Regions from separate parts of the Geobacillus sp. BK01 genome, predicted to be linked through region 1. Evidence: riboswitches for the same ligand, from Rfam matches in the RefSeq annotation. Region 1 holds a riboswitch; each other region holds the start of a gene.
The links. A riboswitch is a leader RNA that binds a small molecule or an ion and turns the genes downstream of it on or off. The one in region 1 is predicted to bind S-adenosylmethionine.
Positions count from the first base shown of each region.

Region 1 (5,218 bases):
TCCACCGTTTCTCCTGACAAAAATCGACCGTTTTCCCTACACCCCAATTCAAAAAATCGTTCTTTTTTCTCCGGATATGCACCCGTGTCGAATGAAAGAATCGCGCATAACGTAGTTAACGAACGAAAGAAAAGGAAGGAGGAACAGGCGTTGGGCCATAAACGTTTGCGTGAAGTAGCGAAAGAGTTGAAAAAGATCCGCAAATGGCTTGAAAAGCTAGACTTGGATGACTCTACTGTTGAACAGATTGTCTCTTTATTAGAAGACATCGCCGATCACGGAGGCGACACCGAACGGATTTTGCGCCGCATTCTTGACGAGGAGCAGGAACAGCGGGCCATTTTAGAAGATGAGCGGGAACTGTTGCAAGCCATTTTGGCCGAGCTGCGCACAGGAGCGCCACCCGTGGAAGATATTGGCGACGAGCTGGAGGACTTAATTGGGGAAAGGGTGGAAATCACAGTCAATTTCGGCCCGGTGGCCGGCACGGTCATCGCCGTCCGCACTGATTATGTCGTGCTTGAAGATGCGCTCGGGCGGTTCGTTTATGTTCCGTTTGCCAGCATTCAAGCCGTCGCCCGTTTGGACTGAAAGGAGGGAGGAAACGATGGACTTTGCGGCCACATTCGAAGAGCAGCTCCGCCGCCTCATCGGAGAGACGCTCCAAGTCGCGACGGACAACAACTTGATTGAAGGACAATTGACCGACGTCGAGGACGGAACGATCGAGATTCAGGCGGAAGCAGGCGGATATGAGCGGGAAACGCGGACAGTGCTCATTCCGCTGACGGCTGTCAATTTTGTCCGGGAAGTGTAGCGGGCGGCTCCCGCTTGGCTTTCCCTGACGGAACGACGACAACGAAGGTATGCACCTAAAAGCGGTGCATACCTTTGTTGTTACCGCGCAGGGATGGCCGATGGCCGTTCGTTGACATATGACAGCGCCTGCTCGAAATCGGCGATCAAATCGTTCACATCTTCCAGCCCGACGCTCAGCCTCAGCAAGCCGTCGGTAATGCCGCGGCGGAGCCGTTCGTCTTTCGGCATGGCCGCATGCGACATTTTCGCCGGATATGACAAAATCGACTCGACGGCTCCGAGGCTGACAGCAAACACGGGCAGGCGGACGTTTCGGACGAACGTCCGGGCTGCGTCTTCATCGGCGAGTCGGAACGACAAGACGGCGCCAAACCCGGCCGCCTGCTGGCGCTGAACCGCATGGCCCGGGTGGTGCGAAAGCCCCGGATAGTACACCTCTTCCACTTTCGGGTGGCGCGCCAAATACTCGGCGATGGCTAGGGCGGATTCGGATGACTGCTTCAGCCGGACGTGGAGCGTTTTGATGCCGCGCAGCACGAGCCAGGCGTCTTGGACGCCGAGGATGGCGCCAAAGGCGTTTTGCAGCTTGTAGAGCTGTTTTCCTAATTCCTCATCCTTCACAGCCGCCAGCCCGGCGACGACATCGCTATGGCCGGCTAAAAACTTCGTCGCGCTATGGAGGACGACGTCGACGCCAAGGTCAAGCGGCCGTTGCAGCGCCGGCGTCATAAACGTGTTGTCGAGAAACGTCAAACAGCCGTGCGCCTTCGCCAGCTTGACGACGCCTTGAATGTCGGTCACTTTTAACAACGGATTGGACGGCGTTTCCATATAAATGACTTTCGTGTTCGGCCGGATGTTTTCGGCCACGGCATGCAAATCGGTCATATCGACAAACGTATGCTCGATGCCAAACCGGTTCAACACTTCCGTGACCATCCGATACGTGCCGCCGTAGACGTCTTCGGTCACAACCACATGGTCGCCTTTGGACAAAAGCAAAAACGCGGTCGAGATGGCCGCCATGCCGGAGGCGAAGGCGAATCCGCGCACGCCGCCTTCTAAGGCGGCGATCGCTTCCTCAAGCGCCTCGCGCGTCGGGTTGCCGGAGCGGCTGTAGTCGTATTTGCCGAACGCGTCGAAATCAAACTGATGGAACGTGGAGGCGTGCTGGATCGGCACACTCACCGCTCCCGTTTCGCGGTCGACTTTCCATTCGTTATGGAGCAGTTTCGTTGAAAACGACCATTCCCGTTCCATCGCTCACACCTCTTTCATGTTTTTGAATGCTTGCGCCAGGTCGGCGATTAAATCATCGGCATGTTCGATGCCGACCGAAAAGCGGAGCAATCGGTTGCAGACGCCGTTTTGAATGCGGATGTCTTCCGGAATGTCGGCGTGTGTCTGCGTCGCCGGGTACGTGATGAAGCTTTCGACTCCGCCTAAGCTTTCGGCGAACGTAATGAGACGCAAGCTTTTTAAAAATCCGTTCACCCACTTCTCATCGGCAATCCGGAATGACAACATCCCGCCTCTTCCCGGATATAGGACGTCTATGACATCTTCATGTTCGCGCAAAAACGCGCTGATGCGCTTGGCGTTTTCTTCATGCTGGCGCATCCTTAGCGCCAACGTTTTCATCCCGCGGATGAGCAGCCACGAATCAAACGGCGACAACACCGCGCCGATGGCGTTATGGTACTCGGCCAACCGTTGACAAAGCTCCTCGCCCTTGGCGACAACAAGCCCGGCCAACACGTCGTTATGGCCGCCTAAGTATTTCGTCGCGCTATGGATGACGATATCGGCTCCTTCTTCAATCGGACGCTGGAGCACCGGGGTGTAAAACGTGTTATCGACGATCAACAACAGCCCGTGCCGCTTGGCGAGTTCGGCCACGGCAAGGATGTCCGCTTCCTGCATGAGCGGGTTGGTTGGCGTTTCCAAGAAAATGGCTTTCGTTTTTTCCGTTATCGTTTTTTCCACCGCACTAGGATCAGTGAAGTCAACGTAATGAAACCGAAGACCGTATTTGCGCCAGCCGCGCTCAAACAGGCGGTACGTGCCGCCGTAAAGGTCGGCCGATACGAGAAACTCGTCTCCGCTCTCAAACAAGGCGAGCACCGTCTGGATGGCCGCCATGCCGGAACTAAAGGCATAGCCTTGGTCACCGCCTTCTAGCTTGGCGATCGCCTCTTCGACGATTTTGCGCGTCGGATTGCCGGTACGGATGTAGTCAAACCCGGTCGACTCCCCGATTCCGGCATGGCGATAGGCGGTCGAAAAATAGACGGGCGGGTTGACCGTCCCGGTCACCGTTTCACTTCGGTTGCCAATTTGCGCCAACAATGTTTCCAGTTTCTCCATCTCATCTCTCTCCTTCTGCTGAAAAATTCTCTCGTGGTCAAACGGCCGACGGCCATGACGCCTAAAGCGCACCGCTGCTTGTCTCGGCAGCCGGACACCTCGGCTCCAACACGCCTCACCGGTCGGCGGAGCGGCCGCCTAAACAAAGGCAAATAAAAAAAGTCTTCTAAGAAGAAGACTTTTCCATACCCATGGTCATGCTTCTTCTTATCTTCCGAATTGAATGCTCAATTCGCTGGATTTAGCACCTGACCGGTTTCCGGCTGGTTGCTGAAGCTTCGCAGGGCCAGTTCCCTCCGCTTCTCTCGATAAGAACAGAACGTATATTTAATTTTGTTAATTTAGTGAACTACCCACTACCTACACTTCGCTTAGAGGTGAGGGCTTCAAGCGACTTGTGTGTGTTCGCCGAACGGTAAGCCACACACAAGAACCCTTTACGCTTCCCTTCGTTCCGAAGGTGTCCGTTCTCGCCATATTCGATCATATTCGTTGGCTAACGCCAACCGACATTCATCTCCCACTTTCACTTCACTTAGAAGTGGGAGACTTCTTTCGGAAAGACGTTAATTTATTAAAAAATGTAACGTATTCCGGCCGTTTTTGCAAGTCATTTTTTTGCCGCTGCCAATGTTCGGCAAATTCGCGAAAAATTCGCGCTCTCCATTAACATCTTTTCGCCAAAATATGTTACAATAACAGGTGAACTTATTGTGTTCATGGAGGATGGTCATGGCAGCCGCAGCAGGAACGATGCGTGATTATGCGCTTTACAGCGGGGAGCTTCAGGAGAAAATTGAACTGCTCGTGTATTTGCCAAGCAATTTTTCTCCGCTTCACAAATATTCTTTACTAATCGCTCAAGACGGCAAAGATTATTTTATGTACGGAAAAATCAAAACCGTCATCGAGACGCTCATGGACGAAGGAACGATCGATCGGACGGTTGTCGTCGGTATCCCGTATCGGAATGTGAACGACCGCTACGAGAAATACCACCCGGCAGGGCAAAAGCACGAGGCGTACATTCGTTTTTTAGCCCATGAACTCGTTCCGTTTTTGGATCACGAGCTGCCGACCTACCAAATCGGCAAAGGCCGGGCGCTGATCGGCGATTCGCTCGGCGGAACGGTCTCGTTGTTAGCCGGGCTGTTGTATCCGCATACATTTGGAAACATCGCCATGCAGTCCCCTTACATCGATGACTCGGTGTTGGCGCGTATCCGCGCGTTCCGCGATCCGTCGCTTCTTTCGATTTATCATTCCATCGGCGCGGAAGAAACAGCCGTGAAATCAACGGACGGCCGTGTACGCGACTTTATTACACCAAATCGTATGGCACGGGACTTATTTATGGAAAAACGGTACGCCTACACGTACCATGAGTTTGCCGGCGGCCATGCGTGGACGTATTGGCAGCCTGACGTGCCGAGGGCCGTATCCGCTCTTTTGTCGCTGTAAACCATTGAAATACAACCATCTAAGGAGGGAAATCGGGATGAAATACGGCATTGTATTATTTCCGTCAAAACGCATTCAAGACTTTGCCAACTCGTACCGGAAACGGTATGACAGCCATTACGCCCTCATTCCGCCGCACATTACGCTGAAATATCCGTTTGAGGCGGATGAGGGGCAACTGAAAGAGATGACGAAAGAGCTGCGCCGCATCGCGGCGGAAACGGAGCCGATTCCGGTTAAAGTGACGAAATTCAGCTCGTTTTACCCGACAAGCAACATCATTTATTTGAAAGTCGAGCCAAACGATGTGCTTGAGCGCCTCCATCAGCATCTGCACAGCGGCTTGTTTGCCGGAAAGCCGGAGTTTGTGTTCGTGCCGCACATTACAATCGGCCGCGATTTGCCGGGTGCGGAATATGCCGATGTTTACAGCCAGCTGAAGCTGCAAAACGTCCATTTTGAAGAGACGATCGACCGGTTCCACCTTCTTTACCAGCTTGAGAACGGGTCATGGACCGTCTATGAAACGTTTGTCGTCGGAGGAAAGGAAACGGTATAACATGAACATCGC
Region 1 is NZ_JBQPTH010000003.1:29,977-35,194, forward strand. Features, by position in the region: gene ACTVDO_RS04255 (hypothetical protein) at 151-591, shown strand; gene ACTVDO_RS04260 (hypothetical protein) at 608-817, shown strand; gene metC (cystathionine beta-lyase) at 898-2,079, opposite strand; gene ACTVDO_RS04270 (methionine biosynthesis PLP-dependent protein) at 2,083-3,186, opposite strand; SAM riboswitch class I at 3,391-3,501, opposite strand; gene ACTVDO_RS04275 (alpha/beta hydrolase) at 3,919-4,647, shown strand; gene ACTVDO_RS04280 (YjcG family protein) at 4,685-5,206, shown strand; gene ACTVDO_RS04285 (GNAT family N-acetyltransferase) at 5,208-5,218, shown strand, end outside.

Region 2 (5,218 bases), on a different contig from region 1:
AGCGGGTTGAGCAGCGAAAGAAGAAACCCGGCCATCCAAGACTGAAGCGCCGACTCCGCTTTCCGCCCTTGGCGGACGGTGACCGCCCGGGCATTCCACACGCTTTCCGCGCCGGTATAAAGAAGGACAAAGGCGCCGAACATCCAAAGAAACGTTTGCACGATCTGCTGCTCCACCCAGTCACTGACGCCGAAATAGACAAGCGCAATGTAGACGAGGTCGGCCGTCACCGCGCCGAGGCCGAACAGCCACGCCGGGACAAATCCGCCGCGCATGCCGCGGTCAAGCTGCGCGGCATTGACCGGGCCGATCGGCGCGGCAAGCGATAACCCTAATAAAAGATCGCGGATGATCGTTTCCATTTTCCCCCTCCTTTGTTGTCCACTACATTGTATTCGCCGGTTTAGGACCATACAACTCGTTTTCCGCGGCAACGAGAATATCCGGCCTTTCGAACACACACGTTATACATACACAACGGTGGAAAGGGGGACAAAGGTGAAACCCGATTTCATCCACGACGCCATACGTGCGGTCGAAGAAGCACGCATCGCCGTCGAAGAAGCGCAGGCCGGCAATGGCGCACCGGATTTGCAGCGGGCGAACCAGCGGCTGCAGCTGGCGAGCCAGCGGCTCTCCGCCGCCCGCCAACAAGCGGAACAAACGGGCCGGGCGATGCCGTCCGAACTCGAGCGGGCCGAAGCGATGCTCCGCCGCCTGTATGAAACGGAGCAGTCGCTTCGCTTGTAGCGCCATGACTTTTGCTGTTGCGCGAACCGACCGAAAACAATGCAGCATCCCCGAGGCAACGAAGCTGTTCGCTTTTGCCTATGATGCAAAAAGGAAGCGCCTCCTCTCGCGCTTCCTTTTCGATCGGTTCTCCAGCCAACGGTTCGTACACCTAACTTCCCCGCTCCATTATGCCCCAACGGCGTTAAAGCCGGCCAACACCGCCGGCAACGCATCAATGACATCAGAAGCGAGGACGTCCCACACCGAATGGCCGTTTTGCACGAGCCAATCGGCCGCCTGGCCGTGGACGAACACAGCGTTGCTCACCGCCGGCTGCACCGCTTCATGCTGCAGCAAAAATGCCGCAATCATGCCGGACAACACGTCGCCGCTCCCGCCTTTCGCCAAGGCCGGATTGCCGGTCGCGTTCACATATTGCGCCCCGTCCGGCGCCGTCACGATCGTGTACGGCCCTTTCAAGACGACATATACGCCGTATTCCATCGCCAACCGCTTCGACACGCCAAACCGGTCGCGTTCCACCTCGCTGACCGGGCGGCGAAGGAGGCGCGCCATTTCCCCCGGATGCGGTGTGATCACAGTCGGCGCGCTCCGCCCGCGCACGAACTCGGCATAATCGCCCCAGAAAAACAAGGCATCGGCGTCGATGACAAGCGGCACCGGCTGGCGCACAAGCTCATTGACCAAGCGGCGAACCCCTTCCGTCCGGCCCATCCCTGGGCCGACAGCGATCGCATCGATCTCAAGGCCGTCCCAATCGGCCGCGCCGGCAAACGCGCCGCCCTCGGCCGGCCATGGCCTACACATCGCTTCCGGCACGCGGTTGGCGACCGCCTCATACACCGTTTCCGGAACAGCCATCGTCACCAGCCCCGCCCCGCTGCGAAGCGCTGCCTTCGCAGCGAGCGTCACCGCGCCGGTCATCGCCTTGGATCCGCCGACGACAAGCAGCTTGCCGTACGTTCCTTTATGCGACGCCCGCTGGCGCTTCGGCATCGTCCCTATGACATCGCGCATTTCCCATACAAACCGGGCGGCCGCCTTCGCCTGCACCGCCGCCGGCGGAATGCCGATCTCCACGACGGTGAGCTCTCCGTAATAATCGGCCGCCGGGAACGTGTACGCCCCGAGCTTCGGACAGTGCACCGTCAGCGTCACATCGGCGCGGACCGCCGTGCCGGCTTCCCCTCCGTCTGCCGGCACCCCACTCGGCACGTCGATCGCATAGACAACCGCCGACGAACGGTTCACTTGCTCGATGATTTCTTTATATGGCGGACGCACGTCCCCCTTGACGCCAATGCCAAGCAGGGCGTCGATGATGACATCATAATGCGGCAAAAGCGCCGCCAACTCCCGCTCTTTTCCTTCGTAGGCGACCCACGAATAACCGGATCGCTCGTACACCTGAAGTGCCGTGCGCGCCGCCCCTTTCACCTTTTCCATTGGCGGAACGAGCCATAAATCTGCTTCATAACCGTAACTTTTCAACATGCGGGCGATGACAATCCCATCCCCGCCGTTGTTGCCCGTGCCGGCGAGCACCGCGACCTTGGCGGCGCGCGGAATCCGCTCCTTCAGCACCCGAAACAGCGCCTGCCCGGCGTTTTCCATCAGCGAGTCGGCGCTAATGCCGATCCGTTCCTCCACTTCCCGGTCAATGGCGTACATTTCCTCGGCCGTTACGATCGGAATCATATGCGTTGCCCCTTTCCTATTGTTTCTTCCTACAGGCATTGTACAATTTTTCCAAACGAAAGACGAGCAAAACGATTTCTCTAGAAACACAACAGTGGAAACGCTTCCTCAAACATTGCTCCAAAAAATATATGTTGACAACAAACGGCCGCCGCATTATGATGAATCTTGTAAAAATTGCATACAGCAAACCGCTTATCGAGAGTGACCGAGGGAACAGGCCCGATGACGTCCGGCAACCTCCCCTTGAGGGAACGGTGCCAATTCCTGCAGAATGGCTTTCATTCTGAAAGATAAGTCGGCAGTTTACATACCGATGCCTCTTTCTGAATGAAAGGGGCATTTTTGTTTGTCAAAAAGCCGCAACCGGCAGGCGGGGGGGAAGAACAAACATGATCGAGATCAAAAACGTGACGAAAATTTACTCGATGAAAAGAAAACAAGTTGTCGCAGTCGATAACGTGTCGCTTACGATTCGCGATGGCGAAATTTTTGGCATTATCGGCTACAGCGGCGCCGGAAAAAGCACGCTGTTGCGCTGCCTAAATGCGTTGGAACGGCCGACATCCGGACGGGTTCTCATCGACGGCACCGATATCACGGCGCTCGACAGTCGGGAATTGCGGCAGGCGCGCCAGAAAATCGGCATGATTTTCCAACACTTTTCATTAGTCAGCTCGAAAACAGTGTTTGAAAACGTCGCTTTTGCCTTAAAGGCGGCAAAAAAACCGAAGGCAGAAATTGAAAAGCGGGTGAATGAATTGCTCGATATGGTCGGTCTGGCGGATAAGCGGGACGCTTACCCGGCACAGCTGAGCGGCGGGCAAAAACAGCGCGTCGGCATCGCCCGGGCGCTTGCCAACAATCCGACCGTCCTCTTGTGCGATGAGGCGACATCAGCACTTGATCCGAGCACCACGAAGTCCATCTTGGAACTGTTGAAAAAAATTAACCGCGAGCTCGGCATTACGATCGTCTTGATCACCCACGAAATGGAAGTGGTCAAACATATATGCGACCGCGTTGCCGTCATGCAAAACGGCAACGTAATTGAACTCGGTACCGTTTACGACCTGTTTACCAATCCGAAAGAGGAATTGACAAAATCGTTTATCCATAGCGTCTTGCATGTTGACTTGCCTGAGCATTTATGGAAAAAGCATACGGGAACGATTGTGAAAATCCAGTTTCAAGGGGAGAGCGCAACGGAAACGATCGTTTCCGATATGTTGCAACAGTGTAAAGTAAAAGGAAATATTTTGCATGCCAAAATTGAGTACATTCAAGACAAACCGCTTGGCATTTTTGTGATGGAACTGATCGGGGAAGCGGACGAAATCAAACGGGCGATGGATTATATCGCCAAACGGACGAACGGATTGGAGGTGATTGCTTATGCTGCTTGATACATTGGCAGGCTTGCTTCCGGAGCTGAATAAGGCGTTTTTTGAAACCATTTATATGGTCGCCATTTCCTTGTTCGTCGCGATCATTGTCGGGCTGCCGCTCGGCGTTTTGCTCTTTGTCACCGACCGCGGCTTATTTTTGGAACATGCCGTTTTGAAATCCGTTCTCGGCTTTCTCGTCAACATGGTTCGGTCGATTCCATTTATCATTTTGCTTGTCGGCCTCTTGCCGCTCACAAAGCTGATCACCGGAACAACGATCGGGCCGACAGCCGCCTCCGTGTCGTTGTCAGTAGCCGCCATTCCGTTTTTTGCCCGGATCGTGGAAACTTCGCTGCGCGAAATTGAAAAAGGAGTCATTGAGGCAGCGGTGGCGGTTGGCGCCACACCGTGGATGATCATTAAAGATGTGCTGCTCCCTGAAGCCCGGCCGGGCATTGTGCAAGGAATTACGATTACAACGATCAGTTTGGTCGGCTATTCGGCGATGGCCGGGATTGTCGGCGGCGGTGGCGTCGGTGATTTAGCCATTCGCTTTGGCTACTACCGCTATGACAATACCGTCATGATCACCACCATTGTCATTTTAATCTGTCTTGTTCAAATCATTCAGTTTGCCGGCGACCGCATCGCCCGTCTTGTTGACAAGCGATAGGCCGCTTGCCATAAAACTCACTCGCATAAGGGGGCTTCATAATGAAAAAATGGTTGACAGTACTCGCATTGCTTCTTGTATTCGGCGCTCTTGCCGCCTGCGGCAACAGCAACTCCGCCTCAAGCGGCGCCGACTCGAAAGAGAAAAAAGAATTGACGATCGGGGCGACGTCCGGTCCGTACAGCGACATGGTCAACAAAGCCATCAAACCACTTTTGGAAAAAAAAGGATACAAAGTCAAAGTCGTTGAGTTCAGCGATTACATTCAACCGAACTTGGCTTTAGCCAACGGCGATTTGGATGCGAATTTATTCCAACATAAAATTTATATGGAAAACTTCGCAAAAGAACACAACTTAGATCTTTCAGAGGTCATCGTTGTGCCGACCGCCCCGATGGGCATTTACTCGAACAAATTCAAATCGCTTGATGACGTGGCAGACGGGAGCGAAATCGCCATCCCGAACGACCCGACCAACTTGGCGCGGGCGTTGCTAATTTTGCAAGACCATGGCTTAATTCAGCTTGATCCGTCAGCAAACCCGCTCACTGTGTCAGAAAAAGATGTCAAGGAAAATGTGAAACATCTCCAATTCAAGCCAATTGAAGCCGGCCAGCTGCCGCGCACAGTCGAAGGCGTGGATTTGGCCGCCGTCCCTGGCAACTTCGCCTTAGCGGCGAAAATGGATTTAACTAGTGCCTTAGC
Region 2 is NZ_JBQPTH010000006.1:78,740-83,957, forward strand. Features, by position in the region: gene ACTVDO_RS08615 (LysE family translocator) at 1-362, opposite strand, end outside; gene ACTVDO_RS08620 (hypothetical protein) at 499-750, shown strand; gene ACTVDO_RS08625 (bifunctional ADP-dependent NAD(P)H-hydrate dehydratase/NAD(P)H-hydrate epimerase) at 919-2,451, opposite strand; SAM riboswitch class I at 2,644-2,751, shown strand; gene ACTVDO_RS08630 (methionine ABC transporter ATP-binding protein) at 2,844-3,857, shown strand; gene ACTVDO_RS08635 (methionine ABC transporter permease) at 3,847-4,512, shown strand; gene ACTVDO_RS08640 (MetQ/NlpA family ABC transporter substrate-binding protein) at 4,554-5,218, shown strand, end outside.
Region 2: linked by a shared signal. The riboswitch ahead of ACTVDO_RS08630 (methionine ABC transporter ATP-binding protein) and the one ahead of ACTVDO_RS04270 (methionine biosynthesis PLP-dependent protein) in region 1 are both predicted to bind S-adenosylmethionine.

Region 3 (5,218 bases), on a different contig from region 1:
AGCTCGGCGTGTTTGCCACCGGTCCGGCCGTGCCGAATGTTGTCGCCAATTTGTTAAGTGAAATGATCGGCACGTTTGTGCTTGTTTTGGCGATTTTGGCAATCGGTGCCAATAAATTCGCTGACGGCCTCAATCCGTTTATCGTCGGTTTTTTGATTGTGGCGATTGGTTTGTCGCTTGGCGGGACGACCGGATACGCCATCAATCCGGCCCGCGACTTCGGTCCGCGGCTCGCCCATTTTTTGCTGCCGATCCCGGGCAAAGGTTCGTCGAACTGGTCGTACGCCTGGGTGCCGATCGTCGGCCCGCTGCTTGGCGGCGCAATGGGCAGCTTAGTGTATAAGCTGTTGTTTTTAGGCAAGACAAGCCCGGCGCTATGGGGTGTGCTCATGGCTGCGGCGGCCGTATTGGCGGCGGCGGGTGTGTTGAAAGGAAAAGAGGCGGGAACGGCTGCGGCGGACCGCCGTTCAGCCTGACAGGGAACGTGTCGTTTGAAGTGAAGCCATTGAACGAAAACAATTGAGCAGGAGAGGAGAATGGGGATGACGGATCAATATATTTTGGCCATCGACCAAGGCACAACGAGCTCGCGCGCCATTTTGTTCAACAAAAAAGGCGAAATCGTCCATATCGCTCAAAAAGAGTTTACGCAATATTTCCCGCAGCCCGGCTGGGTCGAGCACAATGCCAATGAAATTTGGGGCTCGGTGCTTGCCGTCATTGCGAGCGTCTTGTCCGAAGCGCAAGTGAAGCCGGAACAAGTGGCAGGGATCGGGATTACGAACCAGCGGGAAACGACGGTCGTCTGGGAGAAAGAGAGCGGCAACCCGATTTACAACGCCATCGTCTGGCAGTCGCGGCAGACGGCCGATATTTGCGAGGAGTTGAAAGCGAAAGGATATGATCCGCTGTTTCGCGACAAAACGGGATTGCTCATTGACGCCTACTTTTCCGGAACGAAAGTGAAATGGATTTTGGACCATGTCGACGGAGCGCGCGAACGGGCGGAGCGGGGCGAACTGCTCTTTGGCACGATCGACACGTGGCTCATTTGGAAGCTGTCCGGCGGCCGCGTCCATGTGACCGACTACTCGAACGCGTCGCGCACGTTGATGTTTAACATTCATACGCTCGAGTGGGATGACGAACTGCTTAGCATCCTAGGCGTACCGAAGGCGATGCTTCCCGAGGTGCGTCCATCGTCGGAAGTGTACGCCAAAACCGTTCCGCACCATTTCTTCGGCGTCGAGGTGCCGATCGCCGGGGCGGCGGGCGACCAACAGGCGGCGTTGTTCGGGCAGGCGTGCTTTCGGGAAGGAATGGCGAAAAACACGTACGGCACCGGCTGCTTTATGCTCATGAACACCGGAGAAAAAGCGGTTAAGTCGAAACACGGGCTGCTCACCACGATCGCCTGGGGCATCGACGGCAAAGTCGAGTATGCGCTTGAAGGCAGCATTTTCGTTGCCGGTTCGGCCATTCAATGGTTGCGCGACGGCTTGCGGATGATCAAAACCGCAGCGGACAGCGAGGCGTACGCCGACAAAGTGGAATCGACCGACGGGGTGTATGTCGTCCCGGCATTCGTCGGGCTTGGCACGCCGTATTGGGACAGCGATGTGCGCGGCGCGGTGTTCGGCCTTACGCGCGGCACGACGAAGGAGCATTTCATCCGCGCGACGTTGGAATCGCTCGCGTATCAGACGAAAGATGTGCTTGCCGCTATGGAAGCCGATTCCGGCATCTCGCTGACGACGTTGCGCGTCGACGGTGGGGCGGTGAGAAACAACTTTCTTATGCAGTTCCAGAGCGATTTGCTGGCCGTGCCCGTGGAGCGGCCGGTTGTGAATGAAACGACCGCGCTTGGGGCAGCGTATTTGGCAGGGCTGGCCGTCGGCTACTGGGATAGCCGTGAGGATATTGCCGTTCAGTGGCAGCTTGAGCGCTGCTTTGAGCCGAAGATGGCGGACGACAAGCGGACGGCGCTCTATGAAGGTTGGAAAAAAGCGGTGCAGGCGGCGATGGCGTTTAAATAACAACGAGAAAACGGATGCCCTCAGCAAGGGTGTCCGTTTTTTTATGGTGGAAAACGGGAGGGCGGCTGACTGTTCGGCGGTGGAAATGAACTCCAGTGCAGACACTAGCCCACTTCGATCTGTCAGTGAGCGGCTTTTGAAGAGAGAACGGAATATAAAATTATCTTATAAAACTATGTGCTAAATATTCAATGAGAACTTAAACGCAATGACAGTTAAGAAATGAAACGACATGCCGTTTTATTTATGTTTGAATATCAGGCAGGCAATGCCGCAGGGAAGCCTAAATAGACAAAACAAACAAAAACGTTGTCGCTTTTGTCCACTTGTGGTAACATAAGAAGTAAATTACATACGTCTTATCAAGAGTGGGCGAGAGAACGGGCTTGATGACCCCACAGCAACCTGCCGCTGGCAAGGTGCTAACACCCGCAAAGCGGTTTCGCTTTGGATGATAAGAACGGCTTCCCCCTTTCGCGTCATTCCGAGGCGAAAGGGGGTTTTTTATGGATGGGAGGTGAGGGAAAGCAGTGGCGGAACGATATTCGCTTCGCGACTGCATGGCGGCGCATTTGCCAGCTGCGGCGTTTGCTGTTCATGTCATGCGCTGTGTGCAGGCGGAACTCATCCGGCTTGATCCGCAGGCGGTGGCGCATGTCGACCGCGGGGGGAAGTATATTCATTTGTATGGGGAGGTACGCGGAACGGCGTTTTCTGTTCTGCTGACCGTCGATGAGGCAGACGAATGGAGGGCAGCCGGTCCGTACGCCCTTGACCGCTACATATGGACCGAACTTGCGAAAAAAGGGATTCGGCCGATGCAATGGACGCCGTACTTGCAGGCGGTGTTTTTCACTTCATGACAGAAAGGGAGAAGCAACAGATGGCAGTGAAAAAATTTGAACATGTCGGCATTCAAGTCAAAGACATCGAGGCATCAAAGGCATTTTACCAAAACGTCGTCGGCCTTGAGCTGTTAAGCGAAATGATCCATACGAACGGGACGATGAAACTGGCGTTTTTAGGAATCGATGGTTCGATCATCGTCGAACTGATCGAAGGGTACAACCCAAACTTGCCAACCGAAGGAAAAGTGCACCATGTAGCGTTTACGGTGGAAGGCATTGAGCAGGAAAAAGAACGGCTTCAATCGCTTGATGTGTCGCTTGTATGGGAAGATATTACCGAGCTCCCGAACGGGGCGAAATATTTATTTTTCCTCGGTCCGGACGGCGAATGGATCGAATTTTACGAGCCAGGACAATGAACGGAAGGGAAGGCGGCCATGCCGATGGCCGCCTTTTGTCGCGGCGGCGCGGTTTAGCCGTGGAAGAAGGAAAAGGAGCGGTGCATCGCGTATATATAAAGGGGGAGAGGAGGAGAACAGATGGAGCCGCAAGTCATTCGCGCCATTCAAGACGACTACCCGGATGAATTCGCCTGGTGCTACGGCTGCGGACGGCTGAATGAGCAAGGCCATCATTTCCGCACCGGCTGGGACGGGGACAAAACGGTGACCGTCTATACGCCGCGCCCGGAACATACGGCGATTCCCGGGTTTGTGTACGGCGGGCTGATCGCCTCGCTCATCGACTGCCACGGCACCGGTTCCGCGGCGCTGGCCTTGCATCGGAAAAACGGCCATGAGCCGGGAAGCGGGGAAACGCCGCCGCGTTTCGTCACCGCGTCGCTTCATGTTGACTTTGTCAAGCCGACGCCGCATGGCGTGCCGCTTGTCGCCGTCGGAACGGTGACGGAGATTCATCCGAAAAAATGGCAAGTGGACACCGAAGTGTTCGCCAACGGCGAACGATGCGCCAGCGGGCAAGTCATAGCGGTCGTCATGCCGAAAACATTTGTCCGCGCTTGATCCAGCAACGAAAAGCGCCGGAGAGCTGCTGTGTTTAACAGCGCTTTCTCCGGCGTTTGGCCGCCGATGTCCTCTCGTCCTCACTTCGCTGCTGTTTCGTCTTGAGTTTAGGAGGCGACCCGTCGCGTCACGGTTTGTCCATGACGAGCACCGACGATGTAGCGCTCGCTACTTCTTTGCCGTTTTGCCGGACGACAGCAGTCACATAGGCGATGGTTTTCCCGAACTTTTCCACTCTTGCTTCGATTTCAGCTTCCCCCACTGCTGCCGGGCGGTGAAATGTCGTCTGCAAGTTGATGGAGGCGAGCAGTTGGTCATCGCGAAGCAAAGTGGTCACCGCATACGCCATTAGAGCGTCCGCCGCCGCCCCGACAAACCCGCCCATAATAACCCCGTTGCCGTTAAGCAGCGATTCGCGGATTGTCCATACTCCTTTCGCATAGCCGTCCCGGGCTTCTGTCAAGCGGACGCCAAGCGCCTCATCGCATGGCGGCGGCGCGCTTTGCCCGGCGATAACGTCATGTAAGTTGGTCAATGGCTTCATCGCGAACACCCCTTCTGTTGTCAATCATGTTTTTTATTCGCCAAACGGCAGCGATTTCCTCTTTTCGCATGTGCGGGAAGGAGAACGGCAAAGCGGCGGCGAAAGAAACAAGCAGCTGACAACGGAAAGGGGATGGTCGGATGTATCAACAGCCGGAGGAAAGCCGCTGGACCGGACGGATCGACAGCGTGAAGGACGAGCGGGCGTTTCGTCTTCATCAGCGCATTCGCTTGCTTGATTTGTCACAGCCATTGGCGCCCGCGGAACGGGCGGCGGCCTTCATCGGGTTTGCCTGCGACGAAGGCGTGCGCCGCAACCAAGGACGCCAAGGGGCGAAAGAGGCGCCCGCCGCCGTCAAAGCGGCGCTCGCCCGGCTGCCTTGGCACCTTCCGGAAGGGGTCGAAGCTTACGATGCGGGCGATGTCGTTTATGTTGAGGAACAGCTCGAACAAAGCCAGGCGGAACTTGGTGAAGCGGTCGCCCGCCTGCTGCAAAACAACATGGCGCCCATCGTGATCGGCGGCGGCCATGAGACGGCGTACGGCCATTACTTGGGCGTCCGCAAGGCGCTGGGCCGCGAGCGAACGATCGGCATCATCAACATTGACGCTCATTTCGACTTGCGGCCGTACGATGACGGTCCGACATCCGGGACGATGTTTCGGCAAATATTGGATCAAGACGAACGGGCCGGTTATTTTTGCCTCGGCATTCAGCGGCTCGGCAACACCGCGGCGCTGTTTGCGGATGCCGAAGCGTACGGCTGCC
Region 3 is NZ_JBQPTH010000005.1:195,732-200,949, forward strand. Features, by position in the region: gene ACTVDO_RS08040 (MIP/aquaporin family protein) at 1-476, shown strand, start outside; gene glpK (glycerol kinase GlpK) at 543-2,036, shown strand; SAM riboswitch class I at 2,393-2,497, shown strand; gene ACTVDO_RS08050 (hypothetical protein) at 2,567-2,899, shown strand; gene ACTVDO_RS08055 (VOC family protein) at 2,920-3,303, shown strand; gene ACTVDO_RS08060 (PaaI family thioesterase) at 3,424-3,906, shown strand; gene ACTVDO_RS08065 (PaaI family thioesterase) at 4,034-4,450, opposite strand; gene hutG (formimidoylglutamase) at 4,591-5,218, shown strand, end outside.
Region 3: linked by a shared signal. The riboswitch ahead of ACTVDO_RS08050 (hypothetical protein) and the one ahead of ACTVDO_RS04270 (methionine biosynthesis PLP-dependent protein) in region 1 are both predicted to bind S-adenosylmethionine.

Region 4 (5,218 bases), 140 kb from region 1:
CTAGCCGCATCAATCAGCGTCGGGCTCATTTCTTCCAGTTTCGGCAGCACCATCAACACGACAATCGGCACGCTGAACGCGATATGAGACAACAGCACGGACGTAAAGCCGAGCTTGATGCCAGCGATTGTAAACAGCAGCAAAAACGAAGCGCCGATGATGACATCGGGGCTGACGATCAGCACGTTGTTGAGGGCGAGAAGAGCGTTTTTCGTTCGCTGCCGCTTGACATAGTAAACGGCGAGCGCTCCGATGACCCCAAGTATCGTCGCAACCGCCGCCGACAGCAGCGCAACGACGATTGTATTCAAAACGATGATGAGCAAGCGGTCGTCGGACAGCACGTCGCGGTACCACTTGAGCGTGAACGATTGAAAATCGTGCATCGCCCCGCCGCTGTTGAAAGAATAATACATCAAATACACAATCGGCATATACATCACGGCAAACACGACTAACAAGTACACACGTCCCCACGCCTGCATCCGTTTCATCGGCTTCCCTCTTTTCTTCCGCTTCCTGTCAGGATGACGATGACCGCCATGGCGATCATTAACACAACAGCGATCGTCGCCCCCATCCCCCAGTTTTGGGTGACAAGAAAATGCTGCTCAATGGCGGTGCCGAGCGTAATGACGCGGTTGCCAGCGACAAGGCGTGTAATCATAAACAGCGACAGCGCCGGGATGAATACCGCTTGGCAGCCGGCCTTCACTCCGCCAAGCGTGAGCGGAAAGACGACGCGGCGGAACGTCGTCCAAGCCGAAGCGCCCAAATCGCGGGCGGCATCGACAAGCGATGGCGGCAGCTCCTCCAGCGCGTTGAAAATCGGCAGCACCATAAACGGAATAAAAATGTACACCGACACAAAGACAAAACTGAAATCGGTGAACAACAGCTGCCGCGGCCCGACGCCCAGCGCTTTCAACAAAGCGTTGGCCAGCCCGTACGTGCCGAACAGCCCTAAAAACGCATACACCTTCAGCAGCAAATTCACCCACATCGGCAAAATAAGCAACAACAGCCATAGCTGCTTGTGCCGCGTCTTCGTCAGCCAATAGGCGGTCGGATAGCCGATGAGCAGCGACACAAGCGTGATTAAAAACGCATACCAAAACGAATACGCCATCATTTTCAAATAAATGGGCGTCCACACGGATTTGTAGTTGGACAACGTCCAATGGCCGTCAAGATCCAAAAACGATTCATACACCAAAAAGACAATCGGGGCCACGACAAACAGCACAAGCCAAATGCCATAAGGGATTAAATACCAGTTCCGCCACGCCCGTTCCGTCATGCGTCCTCATCCTCCTTTTCGAGTCGCATGACGTGAATCGCTTCCGGTTCAAAACGAAGGCCGACCGTTTCCCCGACTTCGGCCTTTTTCGTCGAATGGACAAGCCATTCGTTGCCGTTTTCGTCATAGCCGCAAATTTCATAATGGACACCGCGGAATAAGAGCGAATCGACGCGGATGACGATCTGCCCGTCTTCCGGCGCCGCGAGCTCCAAATCTTCCGGGCGGATGACGACATCGACCGGTTCGTTTGGCGCGAAGCCGCGGTCAACACACGCAAACTGTTTGCCGGCAAATTCGACGAGGAAATCGTCGATCATGCGCCCTGACAAAATGTTCGATTCGCCAATGAAATCGGCGACGAATCGATTGACAGGCTCGTCGTAAATGTCTTTCGGCGTCCCAAACTGCTGAATTTTTCCTTTATTCAGAACAAAAATGTAATCGGACATCGCCAATGCTTCTTCTTGATCATGCGTGACAAAAATGAACGTAATCCCTAAGCGGCGCTGCAATTCACGAAGTTCATACTGCATTTCCGTGCGCAGTTTCAAATCCAAGGCTGACAGCGGTTCATCCAAGAGCAGCACCTCAGGTTCATTGACAATCGCCCGGGCAATGGCGACGCGCTGACGCTGGCCGCCGGACATTTCTTGAATGCGGCGGCGCTCATAGCCGTCTAAGTTGACAAACCGAAGCGCTTCCCTCACTTTCTCGCGAATGTCGGTTTCTTTCATCTTTTTCACGCGCAAACCAAACGCAACGTTTTCAAACACATCGAGATGAGGGAACAATGCATAGTCTTGAAAAACAGTGTTGACTTGCCGTTTGTTCGGCGGGACGTTTTGAATCGGCTTTCCGTGGAAATAAATCGTTCCTTCCGTCGGCTCGATAAACCCGGCAATCAGCCGCAAAATCGTTGTCTTCCCACAACCCGACGGTCCAAGCAGCGTATAAAACTTCCCGCGCTCCATCGCAAAACTGACATCATCCAGTACGGCTGCGCCGTCGTATTCCTTCGTCACTCGCTCGAAGCGGATGATTTCTCCGTTCACTTTCAGCCCCCCATCTTCTTGATGTTCACTATTCCTAATTAGAACATAGGAGAGTAGAAAGTGCAACGGAAAAATATGCTTTCCGCCATGTCGGCGACTAAAAAACAAAAAGCGGCTGACTATTCCGCAGAACAGCTTCCAATTTTTCCCGCAATGCGGAAAGCCGCTGTCTCATTGATCGTTTTTTCAAATTTCCTTGCTTCACCGTATTGAATAATTTCAAAAAATACATTAAATTATATAGTAATAGTCAAGACGAAATAAACAACCGCATACGGACATTCTTATCAAGAGAGGGGGAGGGACTGGCCCGGTGAACCCTCAGCAACCTGGCCGCGGCCAAGGTGCTAAATCCAGACAGGCGGACGCCTGGAAGATAAGAAGAAGAAAATAAAAAGTCTTCTTCTTATAGAAGACTTTTTTCTTTTACTACGAAGAAACGGGGGAATCGAACGTGGGATTGCTGGATGAGTTGAAACAACGCATTCTCATCGCCGACGGGGCGATGGGAACGCTGTTATATTCGCACGGCGTTGACCGTTGTTTTGAAGAATTGAATCTATCGAATCCGGACGAAATCGTCCATATTCATGAAGCGTATATCGCGGCGGGCGCCGATGTCATCCAAACGAATACATACGGCGCCAACTATGTGAAACTTGCCCGCTACGGCTTGCAAGACGATGTGCCCGCCATTAACCGCGCTGCTGTAAAGCTCGCAAAACAAGCAGCGAACGGGCGGGCGTACGTGCTCGGGACGATCGGGGGGCTTCGCACGTTAAACAAAAGCGTCGTCACGCTCGAGGAAGTGAAGCGGACGTTCCGCGAGCAGCTGTTTGTGCTGCTTGCCGAAGGGGTCGACGGCGTGCTGTTGGAGACGTATTACGATTTGGAAGAGTTGGAGACGGTGCTGGCCATCGCCCGCAAAGAGACGGACTTGCCGATTATCGCCCATGTGTCGCTTCATGAAGTCGGCGTCTTGCAAGACGGCACGCCGCTCGCCGATGCCCTTAACCGCTTAGAGGCGCTGGGAGCCGATGTCGTCGGGCTCAACTGTCGACTCGGGCCGTACCATATGCTTCGGTCGCTTGAAGAAGTGCCGCTGCCAAAGCAGGCGTTTTTATCGGCGTACCCGAACGCGAGCCTCCCGGACTACCGCGACGGCCGGCTCGTGTATGAGACGAACGCCGAATATTTCGAGGAGACGGCCAAAGCGTTCCGCAACCAGGGGGTGCGCTTGATCGGCGGGTGCTGCGGCACGACGCCGAAACATATTGAAGCGATGGCAAAAGCGCTCACCGACCGGACGCCGGTGACGGAAAAAACGGTGAAACGGCGCGCGGTGCCCGTATCGGTGCAAGCGGATCGCCCCACCCCGACTCCGCTTCCCGAGCTTGCCCGCGCGCGCCGATCGGTCATCGTTGAACTCGACCCGCCGAAAAAACTCGGCATTGACAAGTTTCTCGCCGGAGCGAAAGCGCTCCATGACGCCGGCATCGATGCGCTGACGTTGGCCGACAATTCGCTCGCCACACCGCGCATCAGCAATGTTGCGGTCGGCTCGATCGTGAAAGAACGGCTCGGTGTTCGCCCGCTCGTGCATATTACGTGCCGCGATCGCAACTTGATCGGCTTGCAGTCGCACTTAATGGGCTTGCATACGCTCGGCATCACCGATGTGCTCGCTATTACCGGCGACCCTTCGAAAATTGGTGATTTCCCAGGGGCAACGTCCGTGTACGACTTATCATCGTTCGATCTTATCCGCTTGATCAGCCAGTTTAACGAAGGACTGTCATATTCGGGCAAATCGCTCGGACAAAAAACGAATTTCTCGATCGGTGCGGCCTTCAATCCGAACGTCCGCCATTTGGATAAAGCAGTTGTGCGGATGGAGAAAAAAATCCAATGCGGCGCCCACTATTTCTTGACCCAACCGATTTACTCGGAAGAAAAAATTGTGCAGATGTACGAAGCGACGAAACATCTTGACGCTCCGATTTACGTCGGCATTATGCCGCTTACGGGCACGCGGAATGCTGAATTTTTGCATCACGAAGTGCCAGGCATCACCCTATCGGATGAGATTCGCGCCCGCATGGCTGCTTGCGGCGACGACCCGGTGCAGGCGGCACGCGAAGGGATCGCCATCGCCAAATCGCTCATTGACGCTGCCTTTGATTTGTTCAACGGCATTTACTTGATCACACCGTTTTTACGCTATGACATGACAGTCGAGCTCGTCCGCTACATTCATGAAAAAGAAGCAGCGACTAAAGAAAGGAAGGTTGTTCATGGCTAACATCACCTTAGAACAGCAGCTGCAACGAAACATTCTCGTTATTGACGGCGCGATGGGGACAATGATCCAAAGCGCCAACCTATCGGCCGCTGATTTTGGCGGCGAGGCGTATGAAGGGTGCAACGAATATTTGACACTCACCGCCCCCCACGTCATCCGCCGCATTCACGAAGCGTATTTGGAAGCGGGCGCCGATATCATTGAAACAAACACGTTTGGGGCGACACGCATTGTGCTCGATGAATACGACCTTGGACATTTGGCGTTGAAACTCAACATCGAGGCGGCCAAACTCGCGAAACAAGCGGCCGAATCGTTCTCGACCCCCGATTGGCCGCGCTTTGTCGCCGGCTCGATGGGCCCTACGACGAAAACGTTGTCGGTGACAGGCGGCGCAACGTTTGAGGAACTCGTCGCCTCCTACGAAGAACAGGCGCGCGGATTGCTTTTGGGCGGCGTCGATCTCCTGTTGCTTGAGACGTGCCAAGATACGTTGAACGTGAAAGCGGGCTTCCTCGGCATTTCCAAGGCGTTTGAAGCGGTCGGCCGTCGCGTGCCGCT
Region 4 is NZ_JBQPTH010000003.1:172,952-178,169, forward strand. Features, by position in the region: gene ACTVDO_RS05025 (ABC transporter permease) at 1-494, opposite strand, end outside; gene ACTVDO_RS05030 (ABC transporter permease) at 491-1,300, opposite strand; gene ACTVDO_RS05035 (ABC transporter ATP-binding protein) at 1,297-2,355, opposite strand; SAM riboswitch class I at 2,637-2,738, shown strand; gene ACTVDO_RS05040 (bifunctional homocysteine S-methyltransferase/methylenetetrahydrofolate reductase) at 2,810-4,657, shown strand; gene metH (methionine synthase) at 4,650-5,218, shown strand, end outside.
Region 4: linked by a shared signal. The riboswitch ahead of ACTVDO_RS05040 (bifunctional homocysteine S-methyltransferase/methylenetetrahydrofolate reductase) and the one ahead of ACTVDO_RS04270 (methionine biosynthesis PLP-dependent protein) in region 1 are both predicted to bind S-adenosylmethionine.